3 regions of the Aminobacter sp. BE322 genome follow, and region 3 is predicted to be linked to each of the others. Evidence: predicted binding sites of a transcription regulator. Region 3 holds the regulator's gene; each other region holds the start of a gene.
The links. Region 3 encodes LexA, which represses DNA repair genes until DNA is damaged. Its sites were predicted from a motif close to TGTTCNNNNTGTGTTCNG; they were not measured.
Positions count from the first base shown of each region.

Region 1 (2,268 bases), on a different contig from region 3:
GCCTTGGCCGGCGAGATCGCGATGGCGAACAGCGGCTTGCCCGCAATCTCGGCGAGCTTCGAGAGTGCGGCTTCCGGCAGGTTGGCGTCGCACAGCACGGCATCCGCGCCTTCCACCGCCTCGCGCGCCTTGGCGCGCCTGAGCTGCTTGGCGAAGGCCAGTTCGTAGAGCTCCATGTCGGCAAGTGCGGCCACCACGTCGCCGTCGCGGTCGAGCAGCGCGGTGTAGCTGGGCGTGGCGCGGTCGAGGAAGATCGCCGACAGGTCCTCGATGCCGCTGGCAGCGATCGCGGCTGCGACCGCGTCGCCCGCCGCGTCGCCGCCGCGCATCGACATCATCGTGCCGCTGGCGCCGCGCTGCACCGCGCCGCGCAGGGCATTGAATGCGCCGCCGCCGACATCCTCCCGCATCGCGCCGGGGATCGAGGCGCCCGGAACGAAGGGGGCGGTCATCCGGCCGCGACGGTCCACATGCGCGCCGCCGACGGCGAGGATTCTGGGTGATTTCATGCAGGCATTGTCCGGTAGTCGATCCAGGCGGCGAACTTAGAGCATTTTGCAGCCAGACGGAATCGTCTGGCGTCGCACGAATGTGGCCGGGAAAAACAGCCACGGCGGCGGAATCGCATTCGTCGGAATGCCCGCCGCGACAGTGTTCCTTGCCCGCAGCGGCAACCGGGGCAACGAATCGCGTTTGCGCGGCCTGGCGGCGGAAAACCTCGTTGCGGCATGCGACATCGCATCACGCTCCGGCAGAAAACGAAAAAAGAACACGATACCAATTATTGTTATATATCAAAATGTTGGGTGCTCTTGCCAAATGAGAACAAAACAGATACAAATTTACCTCGACATTGGATCGAGCGGCCTTCATTGATGACCAGGGGGTGATGTATCATGGCGCAGAATTCGTTGCGGCTTGTAGAGGACAATTCGGTGGACAAATCTAAGGCTCTGGACGCGGCGCTGTCGCAGATCGAACGCGCCTTCGGCAAGGGCTCGATCATGCGGCTCGGTGCCAACGAGCAGGTTGTCGAGATCGGTACGGTCTCCACCGGTTCGCTCGGCCTCGACATCGCGCTCGGCGTCGGCGGCCTGCCGCGCGGTCGCATCATCGAGGTCTACGGTCCGGAAAGCTCCGGTAAGACGACGCTCGCCCTGCACACGGTCGCCGAGGCCCAGAAGAAGGGCGGCATCTGCGCCTTCGTCGACGCCGAACACGCGCTCGACCCGGTCTATGCCCGCAAGCTGGGCGTCGATCTCGAAAACCTTCTGATCTCGCAGCCCGATACGGGCGAGCAGGCGCTGGAGATCTGCGACACGCTGGTGCGTTCGGGCGCCATCGACGTGCTGGTGGTCGACTCGGTCGCGGCACTCACCCCGCGCGCCGAAATCGAGGGTGAGATGGGCGAGTCGCTGCCGGGCCTCCAGGCTCGCCTGATGAGCCAGGCGCTGCGCAAGCTCACCGCGTCGATCTCGCGCTCCAACACCATGGTCATCTTCATCAACCAGATCCGCATGAAGATCGGCGTCATGTACGGCTCGCCGGAAACCACCACCGGCGGCAACGCGCTCAAGTTCTACGCCTCGGTCCGCCTCGACATCCGCCGCATCGGTTCGGTCAAGGATCGCGACGAGGTCGTCGGCAACCAGACCCGCGTCAAGGTCGTCAAGAACAAGCTGGCCCCGCCCTTCAAGCAGGTCGAGTTCGACATCATGTATGGCGAGGGCGTGTCGAAGACCGGCGAGCTAATCGACCTCGGCGTCAAGGCCGGTGTCGTCGAGAAGTCGGGCGCCTGGTTCTCCTACAATTCGCAGCGCCTCGGCCAGGGGCGTGAGAATGCCAAGCAGTTCCTGCGCAACAATCCCGAGACGGCGCGCGAGATCGAGACCGCGCTGCGCCAGAATGCCGGCCTGATCGCCGAGAAGTTCCTGGAGAACGGCTCGCGCGAAGACTTCGAGGACGATGCCGGCGCCATGTGAGCGCGTGGCGGCCGAGAGGGCGCAGTTTCCGCCGCCTCCCGCTAGGACTACAGCTTCCAGGGATGACCGCCGGCCTTCGTGCCGGCGGTTTTCGTTTGGGCCAGGCGGTTTCGCCGGCCGAACGGCCTGCAAATGCCGGATTTCCGGCTTCTTGGGCGTCCGGGGTTTCTGGACAGGGTAAGGGTGGACGGCTAAAAGGCCAGTTCCAAATTCCGCCGGCAAATGGCGGACATCTCGATCAGGGCGGCGACAAGGCGACAATATGAGTGGCGTAAACGAGATCCGG
Region 1 is NZ_JBNPXB010000003.1:10,604-12,871, reverse strand. It holds gene J2X50_RS06115 (carbohydrate kinase family protein) at 1-509, opposite strand, end outside; gene recA (recombinase RecA) at 897-1,982, shown strand; gene alaS (alanine--tRNA ligase) at 2,245-2,268, shown strand, end outside.
Region 1: a site for LexA is predicted at 755-772, ahead of recA (recombinase RecA). Genes of this name have one in related genera too.

Region 2 (2,268 bases), 370 kb from region 3:
GCTCTCGGCGAGCTGGGCGGCTGCCTGGAGCATGGGCACGCCGAGCGCGCGCGCCGTGTCATGGACCTGGCGGATAGCGGCCTCGCCGAGGCCGCGCTTGGGCACGTTGACGATGCGCTCGAAGGCGAGGTCGTCGGCGGGCTGGGCGACGACGCGGAAATAGGCCATGGCGTCGCGGACTTCCTGGCGCTCGTAGAAGCGCGGGCCGCCGATGACGCGGTAGTTGAGGCCGAGCGTGACGAAGCGGTCCTCGAACTCGCGCATCTGGAACGAGGCTCGGACGAGGATCGCCATGTCGTTGAGATTGTGCTTCTGGCGCTGCAGCTGCTCGATGGTCTCGCCGACGGCGCGGGCCTCCTCCTCGGAATCCCAGGCGGCGTGGACGTGGACCTTGGTGTCGTCGGGGTCGGCCTGCTCGGTGAACAGGGTCTTGCCGAGGCGACCCTCGTTGTGCGCGATCAGGTGGGCGGCGGCGCCCAGGATATGTGCCGTCGAGCGGTAGTTGCGCTCGAGGCGGATGACGACGGCGCCCGGGAAATCCTTGTCGAAGCGCAGGATGTTGTCGACCTCTGCGCCGCGCCAGCCATAGATCGACTGGTCGTCGTCGCCGACGCAGCAGACGTTCTTCTGCCCCGGGGCTCCCGTTTCCTGCGCCAGCAGCCGCAGCCACATGTACTGGGCGGTGTTGGTGTCCTGGTACTCGTCGACCAGGATGTACTTGAAGCGCTTGTGGTATTCCTTGAGCACGTCCGGGTAGGCGCGGAAGATGCGGATCGGATGGCACAGCAGGTCGCCGAAATCGCAGGCGTTCAGCGTCTGCAGGCGGTCCTGGTAGGCCTTGTAGAGCTCGCGGCCCTTGCCGTTGGCGAAGGAGCGTGCGTCGCCCTCGGGGATCTCGGACGGGCCGAGGCCCTTGTTCTTCCAGCCGTCGATCATCATGGCGAACTGGCGCGCCGGCCAGCGCTTGTCGTCCAGACCCTCGGCCTGGATCAACTGCTTGATGAGGCGGATGACGTCGTCGGTGTCGAGGATGGTGAAGTCGGAGCGCAGGCCGGCAAGCTCGGCATGGCGGCGCAGCATCTTGACGCCGATGGAGTGGAAGGTGCCGAGCCAGGGCATGCCTTCGACCGCTTCGTCGATGAGCAGGCCGATGCGGCTCTTCATCTCGCGCGCGGCCTTGTTGGTGAAGGTGACGGCGAGGATTTGGCTGGGATAGGCGCGCCTAGTTGTCAGGATATGGGCGATGCGGGTGGTGAGCACGCGCGTCTTGCCGGTGCCCGCGCCGGCGAGCACGAGCACGGGCCCCTCGGTGGTCTCGACCGCCTGGCGCTGCTCCGGGTTCAGGCCCTTGAGATAATCGGGCGCAGACGGTGCCTGGCGGGCGGCCATGGCGCGCGCGGCGATGCCGCCCGGTGCAGGCGCACCAGCGGACCGGGGTGGCATCCCACCGGGCTCGTCGAAGAACGGCATGTCGTCCGGAAAACCTGACATTGCCCCGAATGTAGTGATTCGGGGCGGAAAGGCCAGCCACGTCTCTGTTTTGTTCCGCTTTGTGCCCGGCTTGTCGGCGGCCGGGCCTCCGGCAGCGGGGCGGGAATGCGGGGCGATCGACCCGCTCCGCAACCGTGCCGCCAGCGCGGGGTGGGCACGCCCGACCGTGGCAATTCCGGCATCCGGATCACGCAACAGTGAGAGCAGGCAAGATTTCGCGCGCTAAATTCCTTGCCGTTACAGGCAAGACAGGGAGCGCGACATGACCGGACCTGCCATCACCCAGGCGATGATCGACGCCTATGACGAATATACCCACCTGACGCTCGACCGGCGCGGCTTCATGGAGAAGCTGACCAAGCTCACAGGGACGGCCGCGGCGGCGGCGGCGATCGCGCCGATGCTTGCGGCCAACCAGGCGCGAGCCGCAATGGTGGCCGAGGACGACTCACGGCTGAAGGGCGAGGACATCAGCTATCCGGGCGGTACGGGCGAGATGAAGGGCTATCTCGTCAGGCCCGCCGACCAGTCGGGCAAGCTGCCCGCCGTCATCGTCATCCACGAGAACCGGGGACTGAACCCGCATATCCGCGACGTGGCGCGCAGGATCGCGCTCGAAGGCTTCGTCGCGCTCGCGCCCGATTATCTGTCGCCGCTGGGCGGAACGCCCGCCGACGAGGACAAGGCACGCGAGATGTTCGGCGAACTGGATCCGGCGCAGACGGTGGCGAACGGCGTGGCGACGGTTGCCTTCCTCAAGGCGCACGAGCTTTCCAA
Region 2 is NZ_JBNPXB010000001.1:490,196-492,463, reverse strand. It holds gene J2X50_RS02430 (ATP-dependent helicase) at 1-1,491, opposite strand, end outside; gene J2X50_RS02425 (dienelactone hydrolase family protein) at 1,754-2,268, shown strand, end outside.
Region 2: a site for LexA is predicted at 1,531-1,548, ahead of J2X50_RS02430 (ATP-dependent helicase). Genes of this name have one in related genera too.

Region 3 (2,268 bases):
GCCACCGGCGACGAACTGCTGCCGCCAGGAAGCTCGCCCGGCCCCGACCAGATCATCTCGTCCAACGCCTACGGCGTGGCGGCCATTGCCCGCTCGGTCGGCGCCCGCGTCCTCGATCTCGGCATAGCGGCCGACAAGACCGGATCGATCTCGGCACTCGTCCGGCAGGCGCTCGACGCCGGAGCCGAGGTGATCGTCACCCTCGGCGGCGCCTCGGTCGGCGACCATGACCTGGTGCACGGCGTGCTGACCGGCCTCGGCATGAAGCTCGATTTCTGGAAGATCGCCATGCGCCCGGGCAAGCCGCTGATGTTCGGACGGCTCGGTGACACCCGCTGCATCGGCCTGCCCGGCAACCCGGTGGCGAGCCTCATCTGCTCGCACCTCTTCCTGAAACCGGTTCTGGCGAAGCTCGGCGGGCGGCCCTATGCGCCGGACATCCGCGAGGCCGTGCTCGGGGCGCCCATGAAGGAAAACGACCTGCGCCAGGACTACGTGCGCGGCGTGGTGCGCAAGACCGACGCCGGCCTCGTCGCCGTGCCCTTCGGGGTCCAGGACTCGTCGATGCTGCGGACACTGGCCGACGCCAATTGCGTCATCATCCGCGAGCCCTTCGCAGCGGCCGCCGAATCTGGCACTGGCTGCCTGGTGCTGATGCTGCGCTGAGCGCCCCTCGGCGCCTTCACCAAAATTTAATCGGTTGCGGAACACAACTGGAACATATAGTGTTTGTTCCGGGTTTGTTTTTCTTTCGATTCCCTTGGGGGCAGCGATGCTGACGCGCAAACAACACGAGCTTCTGCTGTTCATCCATGAGCGGCTGAAGGAGGCGGGCATCCCCCCGTCCTTCGACGAGATGAAGGAGGCGCTGGACCTCGCTTCCAAATCGGGCATCCATCGCCTGATCACCGCGCTCGAGGAGCGCGGCTTCATCCGGCGCCTGCCGAACCGCGCGCGCGCGCTGGAAGTCATCCGCCTGCCCGACTCGATCGCGCCGGGCCTCAACGCCGCCAGGAAGTTTTCGCCCAGCGTCATCGAAGGCAGCCTGGGGCGCAAGCCCGAGCCGTCACGCGCGCTTTCGGCCGGCAATGACGACGATGCAGGCGCGGCGGTCGCCATCCCGGTGATGGGACGCATCGCCGCCGGCGTGCCGATCGACGCCATCCAGCACAGGACGCATTCGATCTCGGTGCCGCCGGACATGATTTCGGGCGGCGAGCACTATGCGCTCGAGGTCAAGGGCGATTCGATGATCGAGGCCGGCATCTTCGACGGCGACACGGTCATCATCCGCAATGCCAATAGCGCCAATCCGGGCGAGATCGTCGTTGCCTTGGTGGACGACGAGGAGGCGACGCTCAAGCGCTTCCGCCGCAAGGGCGCCTCGATCGCGCTCGAGGCCGCCAATCCCGCCTATGAAACCCGCATCTTCGGCCCCGACCGGGTCAAGGTACAGGGCAAGCTGGTCGGGCTGATCCGGCGCTACTAGGGCAATTCCAGGAAAAGTGCGCAGCGGTTTCCGTCCGGAATTGCTCGGACCAAAGAGATGGAGCGTCTTCGCGGTCCGATGAATGGAGGAAATGCCCTGATCCCGCCTCGGGCCGGTCGGGATCGTCATCTTTCTGGGTTGCAGCGAGGCCGGGCCAGAGCGGCGGGCATTCCGACGAATGCAATTCCGCAGCCAAGAGCGTTGCCGCTTTTGATCGAAAAGCCAAAACGGCCTATCTCTTTGGTCCGAGCAACTCCGACGGCAAACCGCCTCGCATTTTTCCGGGAATGGCTCCCGCTGCTTTTTCTTGGCCTTGTTCATGCGACGCCCGACGATTCCGTCGGGCTGCGAGATGCTTCATGGCGCGGCCTTCTCCGGCGGCGGCTTTGCACGGTCCCGGCGGAATGGCGGCAGTCCGCGTGCTTCGCGCGAGAATGCCCGGTGCTCATGCCACGGCCGGTAGGGCGCGGCTATCGCCTTCTGGATTTCGATTTGACGGACCGCCGCCTCTCCTTTTTCAGGCAGGTACGCGGCGACGCTGCCTAAACGCGCCAGGTCGCGCTTGCTGACGACGGTCGCCGCCGAATTCGCGCAGGGAGCCCGCGCCGTCGCATCGTCGATCACGATCAGGCTCGCCACGGCGCAGGCACGCTTGGCTGCCGCCGCATTGCCGGCATGGGCGATCACGGCGCCTGAAGGGTGCTCGATGGTGCAGAGGCCACCGTCGCAAACGAAGGCTTCCCTGCGGTCCGCTTTTTCTCCTCCTTCCTGGGGCAAGG
Region 3 is NZ_JBNPXB010000001.1:122,636-124,903, forward strand. It holds gene J2X50_RS00585 (molybdopterin molybdotransferase MoeA) at 1-666, shown strand, start outside; gene lexA (transcriptional repressor LexA) at 773-1,489, shown strand; gene J2X50_RS00595 (ComEC/Rec2 family competence protein) at 1,847-2,268, opposite strand, start outside.